DNA from 3 places in the Streptomyces sp. NPDC001415 genome. Region 3 is predicted to be linked to each of the others. Evidence: predicted binding sites of a transcription regulator. Region 3 holds the regulator's gene; each other region holds the start of a gene.

Region 1 (6,285 bases), on a different contig from region 3:
TCGGCAGGGTCGTGAACTCGACGTTGCCGCCCGAGAGGTTCTTGGCCTGCTTGATGAACGACATCAGGTCCCAGCCCTTGTCGGTGACGAGGTCCTGCTTGGCCACATTCAGCAGGTTCAGCAGCCGGACCGGGTCGGTGAAGGTGCCCACCGAGTCGAGCTTGTGCGCCGCCGAGGCGAGGAACGCCTGCTGGCGGCGCGTACGGTCCAGGTCGCCGCCGTCGAGGCCGTGCCGCTGCCGCACGAACGCGAGGGACTGCTGCCCGTTCAGGGTCTGCTTCCCGGCCGGGAAGTCGGCGCCCGAGTACTTGTCCTTCACGGGCTTCTTCAGGCAGACCGTCACCCCGTCCAGGGCGTCGGCCAGGTGGTAGAACCCGGCGAGATTCACCTCGGCGAAGTGGTCGATGGGCACCCCGAGGAAGCCGCGCACGGTCTCGATCTCGGCCCGGCGGCCCGCCTCGCGGCCCGCCGTCTCCAGCTTCCCCTTGTCGGTCACGCCCTGCGCGGCCAGCTTCTCCTCGGTGCGGGCCTTCTCCAGGCCGTACGCCTTCTTGATCTTGTCCTGGCCGTGGCCCGCTATGTCGACCAGGTCGTCGCGGGGCACCGAGAACGCCTTCGCCCTGCTGCCGTCGGCCGGCACGTGCAGCAGGATCAGGGTGTTGGTGTTGTAGCCGCCGATGTCGGAACTGCCCGCGTGCAACTTGTCGAGTACCTCGGGCGGCAGGTCGTCGCCGTTCTGGTCCTTGCGGCTGTCCAGGCCCATCAGCAGGATGTTGGTGTCCCCGCCGACGGACTTGGGCGCGTTGTCGCCGAGCGCGTGCGAGGTGCCGACGCTGCCGGCCAGATCGCGGTAGAGGTACCAGCCGCCGGCCAGCGCGCACAGCACCAGGACGACGGCGGCGACGGCGAGCGTACGCACCAGGCGCATCGGGCCGGAACGCTTACGGCGGCGGTTGATGCGACTGGTGTGACTGGTGCGACCGGGGTGACTGATTCGGCTGGTTCGACTGCGGCTCATTCGACGGTGGCTCACGCCGACCGATGCTGCGGCACCAGCGCTGAAGGAAACCTGAGAGTCCTGAAGACGCCTTCAGAACCGCCGGGCCCCCAACGGCTTCAGCACCCCGGCTTCCCCACGGCTTCAGAACCGCCCCGGCAGCCGCACCGTGAACGTCGCGCCCGGACCCGCCCCCACCGACAGCTCTCCACCGTGCGCCCGGGCGATCGCGCGGGCGATCGCGAGCCCGAGCCCGGTGCCGCCGCTCTCCCTGGCGCGGGCGGCGTCGAGGCGTACGAAGCGCTCGAAGATCCGGGACCGGTCGGCGGCCGGGATGCCGGGCCCGTCGTCAGCGACTTCGAGGACGGCGTCGTTCCCGTCCCGGTCGGCCCGCACCCGTACCGCGGTACGGGCGTGCCGCACCGCGTTGTCGACGAGGTTGGCCAGCATCCGCTCCAGCTGCGCCGGGTCGCCGCGCACCGGCACGGGAGCGTCCGCGGCCAGCTCGACCGGGACCCGGGCGGCCCGCCGGCGCGCGGTGTCCTCGGCCGCGAGCAGCGTCAGGTCGACCGGCTCGGCCAGGGGCTGCGGGTGGGCGTCGAGGCGGGCCAGGAGGAGCAGGTCGGCGGCGATCCGCTGAAGCCGCTCGGTGTCGTCGAGGGCGGCCCGCACCGACGCCAAGTCCGGTGCGGCGAGGGCGACTTCGAGCCGGGACCGGACCGCGGCGATCGGGTTGCGCAGCTCGTGCGAGGCATCGGCGACGAACTCGCGCTGGCGGACGTGGGCCTGTTCGAGCCGGTCCAGGGTGGCGTTCACGGTCCGGGCGAGCAGCGCGATCTCGTCGGCGCCGCCGGGGTCGGGGACCCGCCGATCCAGTTCGCTGGAGCTGACCTCGGCCAGCTCGGTGCGGATCGAGGTCACCGGGCGCAGGGCGAGCCCGGTGCCGGCCCAGGCGATGGCGGCGGCGAGCGCGATCAGCGGCGGGGCGCTGGCGAGCAGCGCCCACCCGATGGCGCCGGTCGCGTCGTCGACGTCGCTGAGTACGGTCATCCCGTACACGTAGCTCGCGGGGCCGCCGGGGAGCTGGGCGCGTACGACGACGGCGACCTCGTGGCGGCCCGCGTCGTTCAGGAGCCGGGAGGCCGAGTCCTGGCCGTCCGGCGGGCGCAGCCCGGCCAACTCCTCGGCGGCGCCGGTCTCCTGGCTCGCGGCGGTGACCCGGCCCGCCTCGTCGAGCACGACGACGAGGTCGACGCCGTCGTCCGGCGGCGGCAGCTGCGCGCGTACGGTCCCGGTGTCGACCTGGGCCGCGACCTTGCGGGCGGCCAGTTCGGTGCGGCCTGTGGTGTTGTCCAGGAGGTTGGAGCGCAGCACGATGTAGAGCCAGATCCCGCCCGCGGCGAGCAGCAGCGCCATCGCGAGGGCGGCGGCCCCGGCGACCTTTCCCCGCACGGTCCTGGGCAGGAACCGTCGCGTCCTCGGCGACTCAGCCCCCATCGGGCGCCATCCGGTAGCCCACCCCGTGCACGGTCAGGATCGATCGACGACCGAACGGAGAATCGATCTTCTTCCTGAGCGAAGAGACATAGACCTCGACGATGTTCGGGTCGATCCCGCCGTCCGGTCCCGCGGCGGTGTCCCAGACCTCGTCCAGGATGTGCTGCTTGGAGACGGCCCGGCCCGGCTCGGCCATCAGGCAGGCAAGGACCGCCAGTTCGCGGGCGGTCAGCTCGATCTCGGACTCGCCGCGCCGGCAGCGCCGGGCGGCCGGGTCGAGAGTGAGGTCGCCGGCCTGGAGCGGGCCCGGGCGCGCGGCCCCGGCCCGGCGGCCGAGCGCGCGGAGCCGGGCGAGCAGCACCACGAACGAGAAGGGCTTGGTCAGATAGTCGTCGGCGCCCGAGTCGAGCCCGTCGGCCTCGTCGTACTCGCCGTCCTTGGCGGTCAGCATCAGGACAGGAGTGAGGTCGCCGAGCCGCCGCATCCGGCGGCAGATCTCGTAGCCGCTGAGCCCCGGCAGCATCAGGTCGAGCACGATCGCGTCGTACCCGCCGGTGAGCGCGAGGTCGAGCCCGCGGTGGCCGTCGTGCGCGAGGTCGACCCAGTGCCCCTCGGCGGAGATGCCCCGACGCAGCGAGTCGGCGAGCCCGGTTTCGTCCTCGACGACCAGAATGCGCATGCCGTCCAGGGTCACACAGGTGGTCAGAAGCCCGGGAAGCATCCGCCGCGGCGGTGGCAGATTGGCACTCCGCTTGACCGAGTGCTAATCACCGTCCTAGTCTCGCTTCTGGCACTCCCCACCGGAGAGTGCCAAGTAGCGACGGGCAGGTCCGGCACCCGCGACGACGGATCCACCTGGTCGCCACCCCTGACAGTTAACCCCGTGAGATCTCCGAAGGGGGAGACCGGATCGTGACGACCGCCAGCTCCAAGGTTGCCATCAAGCCGCTTGAGGACCGCATTGTGGTCCAGCCGCTCGACGCCGAGCAGACCACGGCCTCCGGCCTGGTCATTCCGGACACCGCCAAGGAGAAGCCCCAGGAGGGCGTCGTCCTGGCCGTGGGTCCGGGCCGCTTCGAGAACGGCGAGCGTCTGCCGCTCGACGTCAGCACCGGCGACATCGTGCTGTACAGCAAGTACGGCGGCACCGAGGTGAAGTACAACGGCGAGGAGTACCTCGTCCTCTCGGCCCGCGACGTGCTCGCGATCATCGAGAAGTAATTCACCGAAGTACGCGAGTACTTCGACTTCGAAGCGAATGCTTTGAAAGCTGCGCCCCTGGTCACCCCGCTGATTGCCGGGCGGCGAGGGGCGCAGTGTCATTAACCCGAGTTTTCGAGAGGGCTGAACCGCTCCCATGGCGAAGATCCTGAAGTTCGACGAGGACGCCCGTCGCGCCCTTGAGCGCGGCGTCAACAAGCTTGCCGACACCGTCAAGGTGACGATCGGCCCCAAGGGCCGCAACGTCGTCATCGACAAGAAGTTCGGCGCCCCCACCATCACCAACGACGGTGTCACCATCGCGCGCGAGGTCGAGCTCGACGACCCGTACGAGAACCTGGGCGCCCAGCTCGTCAAGGAGGTGGCGACCAAGACCAACGACATCGCGGGTGACGGCACCACCACCGCGACCGTGCTGGCCCAGGCGCTGGTCCGCGAGGGTCTGCGCAACGTCGCCGCCGGCGCCTCCCCGGCCGCCCTGAAGAAGGGCATCGACGCCGCGGTCAAGGCCGTCTCCGACGAGCTCCTCGCGACCGCCCGTCCGATCGAGGACAAGACCGACATCGCCGCCGTCGCCGCGCTGTCCGCCCAGGACAAGCAGATCGGCGAGCTCATCGCCGAGGCCATGGACAAGGTCGGCAAGGACGGTGTCATCACCGTCGAGGAGTCCAACACCTTCGGTGTGGAGCTTGAGTTCACCGAGGGCATGGCCTTCGACAAGGGCTACCTCTCGCACTACATGGTCACCGACCAGGAGCGTATGGAGGCCGTCCTCGACGACCCGTACATCCTGATCAACCAGGGCAAGATCTCCTCGATCCAGGACCTGCTGCCGCTCCTGGAGAAGGTCATCCAGGCCGGCGCCTCCAAGCCGCTCCTGATCATCGCCGAGGACGTCGAGGGCGAGGCGCTCTCCACCCTGGTCGTCAACAAGATCCGCGGCACGTTCAACGCCGTGGCCGTCAAGGCCCCGGGCTTCGGCGACCGCCGCAAGGCCATGCTGCAGGACATCGCCACCCTCACCGGTGCGACCGTCATCGCCGAAGAGGTCGGCCTCAAGCTCGACCAGGCCGGTCTTGAGGTGCTCGGCACCGCGCGCCGCGTCACCATCACCAAGGACGACACCACGATCGTCGACGGCGGCGGCAACAGCGCCGACGTCGAGGGCCGCGTCAACCAGATCAAGGCCGAGATCGAGGCCACGGACTCCGACTGGGACCGCGAGAAGCTCCAGGAGCGCCTCGCGAAGCTGGCCGGCGGCGTGTGCGTGATCAAGGTCGGTGCCGCCACCGAGGTCGAGCTCAAGGAGCGCAAGCACCGTCTGGAGGACGCCATCTCCGCGACCCGCGCCGCGGTCGAGGAGGGCATCGTCTCCGGTGGTGGCTCCGCCCTGGTGCACGCCGCCAAGGTCCTGGAGGGCAACCTCGACAAGACCGGCGACGAGGCCACCGGTGTCGCGGTCGTCCGCCGCGCCGTCGTCGAGCCGCTGCGCTGGATCGCCGAGAACGCCGGCCTTGAGGGCTACGTCATCACCTCCAAGGTGGGCGAGCTCGACAAGGGCTTCGGCTTCAACGCCGCCACCGGCGAGTACGGCGACCTGGTCAAGGCCGGCGTCATCGACCCGGTCAAGGTCACCCGCTCCGCCCTGGAGAACGCCGCCTCCATCGCCTCCCTGCTGCTCACGACCGAGACCCTGGTCGTCGAGAAGCCGGCCGAGGAGGAGCCCGAGGCCGGTCACGGCCACGGTCACGGCCACAGCCACTGACCCGAGTGTCATGACGTCCTGAGGGCGTGATGTACATCCAGGGAACGTGATGTACGTCCTGGGCGCGTGAGGTCGTACGACGTGGGAAGGCCCCCGTTTCCGCCACTGGCGGGAGCGGGGGCCTTCCGTTTCGCGGGGCGGCGGGGCGGGTCAGCCCGAGACGCCGAGCTGCTTCATCAGGCCGAGGGCGTCGTAGTGCCACCAGCCTTCCTGGATCTTGTCGTTCTTGAACCGGAAGATCGTGGTGCCGGTCATGGACACCTTCTTTCCGGTGGGCGGGATGCCCATGAAGTCGCCCTTGTGGGTGCCGGTCCACGTCCACAGCGTCACCACGTCGTCGCCCTCGCAGATCTGCCGGTCGAGCGAGAAGGTGAAGTCGAAGCCGTCCCGCCATCCGGTGACGTCGCCGCGGATGACGTCGGAGCCGACGGTGGTTTCTTGCTCCTTGATGATGTCGTGGTCGGCGTAGTCGGCCGCGAACACCTCCTCGATGGCGTCGAGGTTGCCGCCGACCGCGATCTCGTGGAAGAACCGCCGGGAAGTTGCGGCGTTCAACTGCTCTTCGCGGACGACATCGAGGTCCGTGAAGGTGGGCATGCCGTCGCAGAGCGCCACCATCTCCTGGAAGATCCGGTCGGTCTCCGGGAGCTTGGAGTTCGCCATGGCCTCGTCGTACGAGGGAAATTCGATGATCTCGACGAAGTGGGCCCCGTCGGCGCGGTCCTTGCCGATGAGCCCGCGCGTGGCGGTCCGCTTGCCCTTGGTCGCCTCGACCCACTGGTCCATGAGCCGGTCCATGTCCTCG
Region 2 (6,285 bases), on a different contig from region 3:
GCGGCCGTAGGCCGCCCCGGGCCCGTTGGACCTGGAGTCACGCTCAGCCCGCCGCCGAGAGCCGACGGCGGCATGCGTACTACCGACAAGTCACCGCTGTTGGTCGGGGGCGGGCTCGGCATGCTCCCTGCAGGGCTCGGTGTCGGTGCTGTCTGCGGCAAGGTGGCCACCGAGTCGATGTCCAACTTCGCGGGCTGCTGAACGTCCCCCAATGCGGGGTTCACTGGCAAGCGGAGGCTCGAATGGGGCGTCGGGCCTGGGCTGCCAGAAGCGGAAGCCTGGGCTTGCGCCGGGTACCCCGGGGCGGCGCGGCGGGACGAGGAGGTACCCCCCGCCGTACCGCTGTCGGACGGCTCGGCTGTGCCACCGTCGGACCAATTGCCTGCCCCTTGGGCCATCGCCGCCGGCGGCGGCGGAAACTTAGGCCGCTCCAAGCCATTCATCTGCGTCGCAGACTGCTGGTACGCCTGGCCCAGCTTCCGCATCTGTGTGACGGCCTCCTGCCGCACCTTCTCCTTGTCCGCTTCCAGCGCCACCAGTTCGGCCGTCGACTTCTTGCTGATCGCTGCCGCGTCCGGGTCGTTGTGCGCTGCACGTGCCGCGTCCAGGTTTCCTTGTGCGCCCGCCTTGTCTCGGGGGATGGCGGCCTGGGCCGAGGCGATCGCGTCGGAGGCGTGGCCCAGCCAGGTCGCGGAGCCCTCGCTGAAGTCGCCCAGCCTCAGTGTGGCGTTGGCCAGGTCCGCGCTCCAGGTGCGGAACGCGTCCGCGCCCGCGCCCTTCCACTCCACCCACTGAGGGCGGACCTTCAGGTCGTCCGCGATCTTCCGGATCTCCTTGGCCGCTTCCGCCAGGCGGACAGCGGCCCCCTGAACGGTGCCGCTGTTCGCCTGGTCCAGCCAAGCCAGCATGGCCTCGTGGCTCATGCCCTCGAACGGCGTGCTGCCGCCGGCGTTCCCCTTGCCGCCCATCAGATCGTCCCTCCGGCGTCGCCGCCCGACGACGGCTGCCCCGGCTTGGCCTGCTGGTTCGTACCGCTGCCCGGATGAGTCTCCGGCGCGGCCTGCCGGGGGTCGTAATCGCCTCCGTAGTGCTTCCTGGTCTCCACGGCGATCGCCGCCATCCGCTTGCGGATCTCGGCGTCGATGTTCTGGTAGCCCTTGTGGGACGCCATTACCGCGATGCCCATGCCCTCGATGGAGTCCGACAGCAACTTGGACAGGCTCTCCAGCTCGGCGATCACCGTCTCGTACGAGGTGAACAGACCCGTGGCTTCGGCGAACGCGCCGCCCCCGCCCCCGAACTGGTCGCGGGCCAGGCGCTCTTGGCCCACCTCGCCCGGTCCGGCCGGAGAGCCCTTGAGGTTCCGGATCAGCTCGTCCACACGCTGCTGGAACTTCGTGAACGACGTCAGCTCGGTGACCACGTCCCCCGCGGCCCGCACCACATCGGCCGCGTCGGACGGCCAAGACTCCGACTGCGACGCCGCCCCACCCCCGCTTGGTGGCAAAACACCCTCCCCGTACAGCACTGTTTTCACACGCAACGCAACTCTAACTATCGGGAATTGCGGTTCCCAGTCGTCGCCTCGCAAAGTGCGGCGGAAACAGGCCAATGTGGGGTGCGGATCGACAGAAGTGTTCGCTCGTGGGCTACTTGGCGGGCTTCACCGATATGTCGCCGTTGCTCGTGGTCAGGTTCAGGCGGTGCGCGGCGGTCGGGGCGTCGGGTATGCCGAGCTTCTTGTTGCCGCTCTGGGTCCGGGCCGAGACCTGGTACTGGGCGGACGGGGCGGTCACCGTGATGCTGCCGTTGGTGGTCTGGGCCGTCACGTTCTGCACGGTGTCCGGGGTCAGGGAGATCGAGCCGTTGGACGCCCGGGCCGTGATGCCCGTGCCCTTCAGGCCGTCTCCGTTGATCGAGCCGTTGGTCGTGCGGATGTCGACCGGGCCCGTCGCGTCGTGCACCTTCACCCCGCCGTCGGTCGTGGACACCTTCACCTGGCCGACCGAGGACAGGCTCAGCGCGCCCGCTTCCGTCGAGCCGGTGACCGGGATGCCGGCGGGCACGTCCACCGTGTAGTCCACCGAGCAGTGGCCCGAGCAACCCTCCAGCACCAGCACGCCGTTCTCCACGTGGTACGTCGTGCCGTCCGGCTTGGACTTGCCCCGGTAGTTGACCTCGCGGTGTACGGCCGCCGTGTCGCGGCCCTTCTTGCCGCGCACCCGGAAGCCGTCCGAGTTCCCGTCTATACGTACTGCGGTGATCTTGTCCTTGACCGTCGCGTCGTCCTTGAACGTCTTGTCGTCCAGCGGGCCGCACGCGCCCAGCGCGCCGGCCGCGAGGGCGGTGAGGCTCACGGCCGCGATGGTGCGGATCCGCAGTCGTGTGGTGCGCATGCAATTCCCCCGAGTGTGTGCCAGTTGCTGCTAAACGCTTGTAGTCGCTTGCCAGTTGAGGCGGTCTCCCGGCCCCTTCTGATCATAAATTCTGCCCGGCCCGCAGGTCCCGCACCATGGAGCCAGCACTACCTTCGACGTTCGGTTTTCCCGAACCCGTTCCGTACCCCCGGGTTCGGAACCCGAAGACCCGGAACCGGGAAACGCCCGAGGGCGGCACCCCCGTGATGGGGATGCCGCCCTCGACGTATAGCCAGTACAGCCAATACAGCCAGTACTGCCAGGAGCTACCGAGCCGGGGCTCAGAAGTCCATGTCACCGCCCGGCATGCCGCCCGGAGCGCCGCCAGCCGCGGCCTTCTCCGGCTTGTCGGCGATGACGGCCTCGGTGGTGAGGAAGAGCGCCGCGATGGAGGCGGCGTTCTGCAGCGCGGAACGGGTGACCTTCGCCGGGTCGATGATGCCCTCGGCGATCATGTCGACGTACTCGCCCGTGGCGGCGTTCAGACCGTGGCCGACGGCCAGGTTGCGCACCTTCTCCACGACGACGCCGCCTTCGAGACCACCGTTGACGGCGATCTGCTTCAGCGGGGCCTCAAGGGCGAGCTTCACGGCGTTGGCGCCGGTCGCCTCGTCACCTTCGAGCTCAAGCTTCTCGAACACCGCGGAGGCCTGGAGCAGGGCCACGCCACCACCGGCGACGATGCCCTCCTCGACGGCCGCCTTCGCGTTGCGAACGGCGTCCTCGATGCGGTGCTTGCGCTCCTTGAGCTCGACCTCGGTCGCGGCACCGGCCTTGATGACCGCAACACCACCGGCGAGCTTCGCCAGGCGCTCCTGCAGCTTCTCGCGGTCGTAGTCGCTGTCCGAGTTCTCGATCTCGGCGCGGATCTGGTTGACGCGGCCCTGGACCTGGTCGCTGTCACCGGCACCGTCGACGATCGTCGTCTCGTCCTTGGTGATGACGACCTTGCGGGCGCGGCCGAGCAGGTCGAGACCGGCGTTCTCCAGCTTGAGGCCGACCTCCTCGGAGATGACCGTGCCGCCCGTGAGGATGGCGATGTCACCGAGCATGGCCTTGCGGCGGTCGCCGAAGCCCGGGGCCTTGACGGCGACGGACTTGAACGTGCCACGGATCTTGTTGACGACCAGGGTCGACAGGGCCTCGCCCTCGACGTCCTCGGCGATGATCAGCAGCGGCTTGCCGGACTGCATGACCTTCTCAAGGAGCGGCAGCAGGTCCTTGACCGAGCTGATCTTCGAGTTGACGATCAGGATGTACGGGTCGTCGAGCGACGCCTCCATACGCTCCATGTCGGTGGCGAAGTACGCCGAGATGTAGCCCTTGTCGAAGCGCATGCCCTCGGTGAGCTCAAGCTCAAGACCGAAGGTCTGCGACTCCTCGACGGTGATGACGCCTTCCTTGCCGACCTTGTCCATGGCCTCGGCGATGAGCTCGCCGATCTGGGTGTCGGCGGCGGAGATGGAGGCCGTAGAAGCGATCTGCTCCTTGGTCTCGACATCCTTGGCCTGCTCCAGGAGGGCGGCGGAGACGGCCTCGACGGCCTTCTCGATGCCGCGCTTCAGGGCCATCGGGTTGGCGCCGGCGGCCACGTTGCGCAGACCCTCGCGCACCAGGGCCTGGGCCAGGACGGTCGCGGTGGTCGTACCGTCACCGGCGACGTCGTCCGTCTTCTTGGCGACTTCCTTGACCAGCTCGGCGCCGATCTTCTCGTACGGGTCCTCAAGCTCGATCTCCTTGGCGATGGAAACACCATCGTTGGTGATCGTGGGGGCGCCCCACTTCTTCTCGAGGACGACGTTACGGCCCTTGGGGCCGAGGGTGACCTTGACGGCGTCGGCGAGCTGGTTCATCCCGCGCTCGAGACCGCGCCGTGCCTCCTCGTCGAACGCGATGATCTTGGCCATGTGAAGTGGTCCTCCCGGACAGGGGTGGCGTTCTTCGTGGATCGTGCCCGCGCCCGCGACGGACGGCCTGCAGCCCTTGTGGTTCCTTGCCCCACGCGGTCTGCGGGCCTCACTGACCCGATCCAAGTTCTGTCACTCTCACTGGGAGAGTGCTAAGCCCAATGATTAGCACTCGGCACCTGCGAGTGCAAGCGAGTCTCGTGAACCCGGGCCCTCTGCCGACCCCCTCGCGCCGGCCCCGGGACCGGCGGGGACCCCCCATGAACAGGGGGGACCCCCATCGCGACGGAATCGCACATGTCACAGCCCCGCGCCCCTAAGCAGGGCCGATGCCAGCCGGGCGCATGCCTAGCCCGTCATGGGGGTCCCCCCTGGCCCTTAAGGCCTTGGGGGGGTTTGAGGACGAGCGCCCTTCAGGCGCGAACGCGGTCCGGGGCGGAGCCCCAGCAGGACCCACCGGGCCGCACCACGGGGGACGCAGGAACGCGTGAAGGGGGCCACCCTTTTGGGCAGCCCCCTTCATGCGTGAGTGCGTCGGTGGCCGATCGCGCCGAGATCAGACGGCGAGCTTGACCATGTCCGCCTGCGGACCCTTCTGGCCCTGCGAGATCTCGAACTCGACTCGCTGACCTTCTTCAAGGGTGCGGTAACCGTCCATCTGGATCGCGCTGTAGTGGACGAAAACATCCGCACCACCGTCGACCGCGATGAAGCCGTACCCCTTCTCCGCGTTGAACCACTTGACGGTGCCCTGAGCCATGCCTAACTCCCCTATTACTGGCCCTTGCACGGGACCACACTTCGCGGACCCGGGTCAGACCTCCACCCTCCGACAGGAGAGGGTGTGCGCCGGAACGCGTCGACCGCGGCTGAATGTATCTGCCCAACTGCCCTCTGCAACAGGTCAATCGGACGAGAATTCCGGGCACACTCGGGGAGCGGAATGCCGTGAATTCTACATTCCGGGGCAAGTCGGGCCGGGCAAAGCGCACTTAAGGCACAAAGGACACACACACTTTGACCTCATGTTGTCGCGTTCTCATATGCACTTGGCACTCGAAGCGAAGGCGCTTCCCCAACTGTACCCCGCTCAACCATGTTGAATTGCCCCCTCCGCTTCTCGTGCGGAGGGGGCAACTCAAGAGCAACTCCGAGTACGACTCGGGTTAAGCGCGCGGCCGTTCAGCCGCCCGCGACCGCCGGGATGATCGAGACGCCGGCGCCCTCGGGCGTGGCCGTCTGCAGGCCCTGCTCGAAGCGCACGTCGTCGTCGTTGACGTACACGTTGACGAAGCGGCGCAGCTTGCCCTGGTCGTCCAGGACGCGCGCGGCGATCCCGGTGTGGTTCTTCTCCAGGTCGGCGATGACCTCGGCGAGGGTGGCGCCCTCGGCGGGGACCTCGGCCTTGCCGCCGGTGTAGGTGCGGAGAATCGTGGGGATGCGGACGTTCACGCTCATGGTTCGGTGCTCCTAGTCGTTCGGCAGTGGCCCAGTGGGCCGGGGGCCGCCTCGTGGCCCGCTCGTGGCCCGTCGCGGTTCGCTCGTGAGCCAGTGGCTCAGTGGGCGAGGCCCGCGTCGCGGAAGGCGTCCAGGCTCGGGCGGATGGTCGCGGTCGCCTGGGACGTGGCGGCCACCGCGTCCAGGGTCTTGAGGCCGTCGCCGGTGTTGAGTACGACCGTGGTGAGCGACGGGTCGAGCAGACCGGCCTCGATGAGCTTCTTGGTGACGCCGACCGTCACACCGCCCGCGGTCTCCGCGAAGATGCCCTCGGTGCGGGCGAGCAGCTTGATCGCGTCGACGATCTGCTCGTCGTCGACGTCCTCCACCGCACCGCCGGTACGGCGCGCGATGTCCAGGACGTACGGGCCGTCCGCCGGGTTGCCGATCGCGAGCGACTTGGCGATGGTGTTCGGCTTCTGGGGGCGTACGACGTCGTGCCCGGCCTTGAAGGCGGTCGACAC
Region 3 (6,285 bases):
CCCGGCCTACAACACCCCGAACCGCACCGCGAGTTGATCCCGCTGGGCCCGTACGAACGCCGCGTCCACCACCGCCCCGTGCCCCGGCACGTACACCGCGTCCTCGCCGCCCAGCGAGAGCAGCCGGTCCAGGGCGGCCGGCCAGCGTGAGGTCACCGCGTCGTCGCCCGCCTGCGGCTCGCCCGACTCCTCGACCAGGTCGCCGCAGAAGACGATCTCCGGCGAGTCGCCGGTCGCGGGGACGAGGACAGCGAGGTCGTGGCCGCTGTGACCCGGGCCGACGTTGGCGAGCAGCACCTGGCGGCCGCCCAGGTCCAGCGTCCACTCGCCGCACACCGCGTGGTGCGGCACGACAAGCAGGTCGGCCGCCTCGGCGGCGTCCTCGGCGGACACGCCCTGTTGGGCGGCGGAGTCGCGCACCTCCTCGCGGACCAGGGCACGCTCGATGCCGACCGCGCCGTACACCTCGGCGCCGGAGAACGCGGCCGTGCCCAGAACGTGGTCGAAGTGGGGGTGGCTGAGCGCGATGTGGGTCACACGGCGGCCGAAGAGGGCCTCCGCCTGCGCCCGGAGTTCGGCGCCCTCGCGGAGCGTCGCACCGGTGTCGTACAAGAGGAGCGAGCTCTCCCCGGCGATCAGCCCGGCCGTGGCGTCCCAGACCGGCAGGCGCCTGCGCCCGACCCCGTCACCAAGGCGCTCCCAGCCGAACTCTTCCCAACTGACGTCCATGACGCGACGCTATCCGCAATCGACCGGCGACGCCGCACGGTAGCGTGGTCGGCCGCCCTTGCTAGGGGCGTACCGGTCGGCCGTACACTGGCCGGGGGATTGCTGGCACTCGAACACAGTGAGTGCCAAACGGACGAGAGCTGGAGGTGTGCGCGATGCTCAGTGAACGCAGGCTTGAAGTGCTGCGCGCCATCGTCCAGGACTATGTCGGCACCGAGGAGCCGGTGGGGTCCAAGGCCCTGACCGAGCGGCATGCCCTTGGCGTGTCCCCGGCGACCGTGCGCAACGACATGGCCGTCCTGGAGGAGGAGGGGTTCATCGCCCAGCCCCACACCAGCGCCGGCCGGATCCCGACCGACAAGGGATACCGGCTCTTCGTCGACCGGCTCGCGGGCGTCAAGCCCCTGTCGTCGCCGGAGCGCCGCGCGATCCAGAACTTCCTGGACAGCGCGGTCGACCTGGACGACGTCGTGGCCCGTACGGTGCGGCTGCTCGCGCAGCTGACCCGGCAGGTGGCGGTCGTCCAGTACCCGTCGCTGACCCGGTCCACGGTGCGGCATGTGGAGCTTCTCTCACTCGCCGCGGCCCGGCTGATGCTGGTGCTGATCACCGACACCGGGCGCGTCGAGCAGCGCATGGTCGACTGCCCGGCGCCGTTCGGCGAGGCCTCCCTCGCGGACCTGCGGGCCCGGCTCAACGCACGGGTGGTGGGGCGCCGCTTCGCGGACGTGCCGCAGCTGGTGCAGGACCTGCCGGAGTCCTTTGAACCGGAGGACCGAGGAACCGTTTCGACGGTCCTCGCCACCCTCCTCGAAACCCTGGTCGAAGAGACCGAGGAGCGGCTGATGATCGGCGGAACCGCCAATCTCACCCGCTTCGGACACGACTTCCCGCTGACCATCAGGCCGGTGCTGGAGGCGCTGGAGGAGCAGGTCGTGCTCCTCAAGCTGCTCGGCGAGGCCAAGGAATCGGGCATGACCGTACGCATCGGGCACGAGAACAACGCCCATGAGGGACTGAACTCCACGTCCGTCGTATCGGTCGGCTACGGTTCCGGCGGCGAGGCGGTCGCCAAACTCGGCGTGGTCGGACCGACCCGCATGGATTACCCCGGAACGATGGGAGCGGTACGCGCAGTGGCACGTTACGTCGGACAGATCCTGGCGGAGTCGTAAGTGGCCACGGACTACTACGCCGTACTCGGCGTGCGCCGCGACGCATCACAGGACGAGATCAAGAAGGCGTTCCGGCGCCTCGCACGCGAACTCCACCCGGATGTGAATCCGGACCCGAAGACGCAGGAGCGCTTCAAGGAGATCAACGCCGCGTACGAGGTGTTGTCGGACCCGCAGAAGAAGCAGGTGTACGACCTCGGCGGGGACCCGCTGTCGTCGTCGGGCGGCGGAGGCGGGGCCGGCGGCTTCGGCGCGGGCGGCTTCGGCAACTTCTCGGACATCATGGACGCCTTCTTCGGCACGGCCTCGCAGCGCGGCCCGCGCTCGCGGACCCGCCGTGGCCAGGACGCCATGATCCGCCTGGAGATCGACCTCAACGAGGCGGCCTTCGGCACCACCAAGGAGATCCAGGTCGACACCGCCGTGGTGTGTACGACCTGTTCGGGCGAGGGCGCGGCCCCCGGCACCTCCGCGCAGACCTGTGACATGTGCCGCGGCCGCGGCGAGGTGTCCCAGGTCACCCGGTCCTTCCTGGGCCAGGTCATGACGTCGCGGCCCTGCCCCCAGTGCCAGGGCTTCGGCACCGTGGTCCCCACCCCGTGCCCGGAGTGCGCGGGCGACGGGCGCATCCGCTCGCGGCGCACCCTCACGGTGAAGATCCCGGCCGGTGTCGACAACGGCACCCGGATCCAGCTCGCGGGCGAGGGCGAGGTCGGCCCCGGCGGCGGCCCCGCCGGCGACCTGTACGTGGAGATCCACGAGCTGGCGCACGACGTGTTCCAGCGCCGCGGCGACGATCTGCACTGCACGGTCACCATCCCCATGACGGCGGCGTCGCTCGGCACGAAGGTGCCGCTCCAGACGCTCGACGGCATGGAGGAGGTGGACATCCGCCCGGGCACCCAGTCCGGCCAGTCCATCCCGCTGCACGGCCGCGGCATCACGCATCTGCGCGGCGGCGGCCGCGGTGACCTCATCGTGCACGTCGAGGTCCTGACCCCGAGCAAGCTGGACCCCGCGCAGGAGGACCTGCTGCGCCAGCTGGCCAAACTCCGCGGAGAGGAACGCCCCACGGGCCAGTTCCAGCCGGGCCAGCAGGGCCTGTTCTCCCGCCTGAAGGACGCGTTCAACGGGCGCTGAGTTCTGGGAGGGGGCTACGGGTTGACCCGTAGCCCCCTTTTTTCTGTTCTGGGAGCAGGGTGGCCAGGGTCACCCACCCCGGGAGGAACAGGCGATTCGGTGCGAGAGCAACAGCGTGGCACGATGCGGGCATGGCTTTGACCGATCTCTGCCGGTATCCGATCGTGCAGGCGCCCATGGCGGGCGGCGCCTCCGGTCCGGCGCTGGCCGCGGCCGTCTCCGAGGCCGGAGGGCTCGGGTTCCTGGCCGCCGGGTACAAGACCGCCGACGGCATGTACCAGGAGATCAAGCAGCTGCGGGGGCTGACGAACCAGCCCTTCGGAGTCAACCTGTTCCTGCCGCAGGACCCGCACACCGACCCCGCCGCCATCGAGGTCTACCGCCACCAACTGGCCGGCGAGGCGTCCTGGTACGAGACCGCGCTCGGCGACGCCGACGGCGGGGGCGACGACAACTACGAGGCCAAGCTGGCGATCCTGCGCGAGGACCCGGTGCCCGTGGTCTCGTTCACCTTCGGCTGCCCCGAGCGCCCGGTGTTCGACGCCTTCGCGAAGGTCGGTACGTACACGATTGTCACCGTGACCACCCCCCAGGAGGCACAGGCCGCGCAGTGGGCGGGGGCCGACGCGGTGTGTGTGCAGGGCGTCGAGGCGGGCGGCCATCAGGGCACCCACCGGGACGATCCGCAGGCCGGCGGGGACGGCATCGGGCTGCTCACGCTGATCGGGCTCGTCCGGGAGACGGTCCAGCTGCCGATCGTCGCGGCGGGCGGCCTGATGCGCGGCGCGCAGATCGCGGCGGTGCTCGCGGCGGGCGCGGACGCGGCACAGCTGGGCACGGCGTTCCTGGTGTGCCCGGAGTCGGGCGCGAACGTGCTGCACAAGCAGGCCCTGACCAACCCGCTCTTCGTGCGTACGGAGTTGACGCGGGCGTTCTCCGGGCGGCCCGCGCGGGGCCTGGTGAACCGTTTCATGCGGGAGCACGGGCCGTACGCCCCCGCCGCCTACCCCCAGGTGCACCAGCTCACCGCGGGCCTGCGCAAGGCCGCGGCCGGGGCCGGTGACCCCCAGGGCATGGCGCTCTGGGCGGGCCAGGGCCACCGCCTCGCCCGGGAGCTCCCGGCGGGGCGGCTCGTCGAAGTCCTGGCGGCCGAACTCGACGACGCGGCAGCGGAGTTGACCCAGACACTGCAGAACCTGAGAAACATGAGGAGTGAGTCATGACCGCCCCGGTCTTCGTTGTCGACAAGGTGCCGGTCGGCGGCGAGTTCGTCCTGGACGGGGCGGAGGGCCGGCACGCCGTCTCCGTCAAACGGCTGCACGCGGACGAGGAAGTGACCCTGACCGACGGCGCCGGGAACCGGGCGGACGCCGTGGTCGTCGCGGCCGAGGGCAAGGACCGCCTGGTCGTACGCGTCACGGCGTACGCGACCGAGGAGGAGCCCGCGGTACGGATCACCGTGGTGCAGGCGCTGCCCAAGGGCGACCGGGGCGAGGTCGCCGTGGAGACGATGACCGAGACCGGCGTCGACGCGATCGTGCCGTGGCAGGCCGGGCGCTGCATCACCCAGTGGAAGGGCGAGCGCGGCCTCAAGTCCCTTGCGAAATGGCGCAGTACGGCCCGGGAGGCGGGCAAGCAGTCCCGCCGGGTGCGCTTCCCGGACGTCCGGGAGGCGATGACGACGAAGCAGGTCGCGGCGCTCCTCGCGGAGGCGGACCTGGCGATGGTCCTGCACGAGGACAGGGCCGCCGCCTCGGCCGCCCTGGCCACGGCCGACCTCCCCACCCGGGGCGAGATCGTCCTGGTGGTCGGCCCGGAGGGCGGCGTCTCGCCCGAGGAACTGGTCACGTTCGCCGCGGCGGGCGCGAAGCCGTACCGGCTGGGAAGCAGCGTGCTGCGCACGTCGACGGCGGGGACGGTGGCGGCGGCGGTGCTGATGGCCCGGACCGGGCGCTGGTCCTGACCGGCCCGCGTCCGGCGGCGGGTGACTCGATCCCTGGCCGGGACACACCAAAAGGCGAGCGGATGGCCGCAAGGGGTCTACCGAACCCGGGGCCGCGGTGGCACCCTGGCGCTCATGGGGGCCAAGAGGTCGCACCGCACGGAACCGCACACCGCCCGCCGCAGGGTGTACCGCACCCTGCTGGCGCCGGCCATGGCCGCGCTGGCGGTCGGCGGGGTCGCCGCCTGCGATCCCGTCGGCGGACTCAACTCCGCCGCCGTCGCGGTCACCACGGACCAGACGGCGACAGCCGCCCTGCAGCGCGCGCACGTCGACATCAAGTGGCTGACCTGTACGGCCAACCTCAAGGGCGGCCCCAGCGCGACCCCCTCGGCCGGCAGCACCACGAAGCAGGTCGCCGACGTGAACTGCCAGGGCGAGACCAAGGACGGCAAGCCGATCACCGTCAAGGGAACGGTCACCCAGGAGGTCGAAGGCCGCTGCGTCAAGGGCGACCTGACCGCCAAGGTCGCCGACAAGACCGTCTTCCACGTCAGCGTGCTCGGCAACTGCAACGCCCCCGCCCCGACGACGGGCCCCGGCACCCCCGCCCCCGGCGGCCGGCCCACGGTCACGGTGACCGTAACCGTCACGGAGTCCTTCCGGGGCAAGTAGCACGCGGCGCACGAGCCGAGCAACGCCCCCCCCGTGAGCTCCGTGAGCCGGAACCCCAGAACGCGTTGAGTAGCATGCGGTTACCTGATCAACGCGACCAAGGAGGACCGGACCGTGGCCGGAGAACCGCAGGCCGACTGCCTGTTCTGCAAAATCGTCTCGGGCGATGTCCCGGCGACCATCGTGCGGGAGACCGGGACGACCGTGGCCTTCCGCGACATAAACCCCCAGGCGCCCACCCACGTCCTGGTCATCCCGAAGGTCCACCACCCCGACGCCGCGGCCCTCGCCGCCGCCGAACCGACGATCCTCGCGGACGTGGTGCGCGAGGCCGGGGAGGTCGCCCGCGAGGAGAAGATCGACGGCACCGGCTACCGGATCGTCTTCAACACCGGCAGCGGCGCCGGCCAGACCGTCTTCCACGCGCACGCGCACGTCCTGGGCGGCCGCGGCCTCCAGTGGCCGCCCGGATAAAGAGCCTGTTCGGACACTTACTCCAACCACCCCGCACAGTCCGCACAGCAAGGCAACCCACCGTGTCCGTACGTGAATTGGTGGTGCTCGGCACCGCCAGCCAGGTCCCCACCCGGCACCGCAACCACAACGGCTATCTGCTGCGCTGGG

Evidence for each region. Region 3 encodes HrcA, which represses chaperone genes, less so after heat shock. Its sites were predicted from a motif close to TTNGCACTCNGNNNNNCNGAGTGCNAA; they were not measured.
Region 1: groES (co-chaperone GroES) is a predicted target of HrcA. The motif match lies at 3,235-3,261, and genes of this name have one in related genera.
Region 2: groL (chaperonin GroEL) is a predicted target of HrcA. The motif match lies at 4,454-4,480, and genes of this name have one in related genera.

Annotation. Positions count from the first base shown of each region.
Region 1 covers NZ_JBSFIE010000010.1:168,486-174,770, reverse strand. Annotated here, with positions in the region: gene ACWC2B_RS16415 (LCP family protein) at 1-928, opposite strand, end outside; gene ACWC2B_RS16410 (sensor histidine kinase) at 1,142-2,449, opposite strand; gene ACWC2B_RS16405 (response regulator transcription factor) at 2,484-3,173, opposite strand; gene groES (co-chaperone GroES) at 3,407-3,715, shown strand; gene groL (chaperonin GroEL) at 3,852-5,480, shown strand; gene ACWC2B_RS16390 (ester cyclase) at 5,631-6,285, opposite strand, start outside.
Region 2 covers NZ_JBSFIE010000048.1:7,256-13,540, reverse strand. Annotated here, with positions in the region: gene ACWC2B_RS35210 (hypothetical protein) at 73-201, shown strand; gene ACWC2B_RS35205 (hypothetical protein) at 640-795, shown strand; gene ACWC2B_RS35200 (hypothetical protein) at 968-1,507, opposite strand; gene ACWC2B_RS35195 (DUF4097 family beta strand repeat-containing protein) at 1,650-2,396, opposite strand; gene groL (chaperonin GroEL) at 2,699-4,324, opposite strand; gene ACWC2B_RS35185 (cold-shock protein) at 4,881-5,084, opposite strand; gene ACWC2B_RS35180 (MoaD/ThiS family protein) at 5,507-5,782, opposite strand; gene thrC (threonine synthase) at 5,881-6,285, opposite strand, start outside.
Region 3 covers NZ_JBSFIE010000001.1:427,278-433,562, reverse strand. Annotated here, with positions in the region: gene ACWC2B_RS01920 (MBL fold metallo-hydrolase) at 7-729, opposite strand; gene hrcA (heat-inducible transcriptional repressor HrcA) at 885-1,904, shown strand; gene dnaJ (molecular chaperone DnaJ) at 1,905-3,044, shown strand; gene ACWC2B_RS01905 (nitronate monooxygenase) at 3,176-4,267, shown strand; gene ACWC2B_RS01900 (16S rRNA (uracil(1498)-N(3))-methyltransferase) at 4,264-5,007, shown strand; gene ACWC2B_RS01895 (hypothetical protein) at 5,122-5,661, shown strand; gene ACWC2B_RS01890 (histidine triad nucleotide-binding protein) at 5,776-6,135, shown strand; gene ACWC2B_RS01885 (ribonuclease Z) at 6,198-6,285, shown strand, end outside.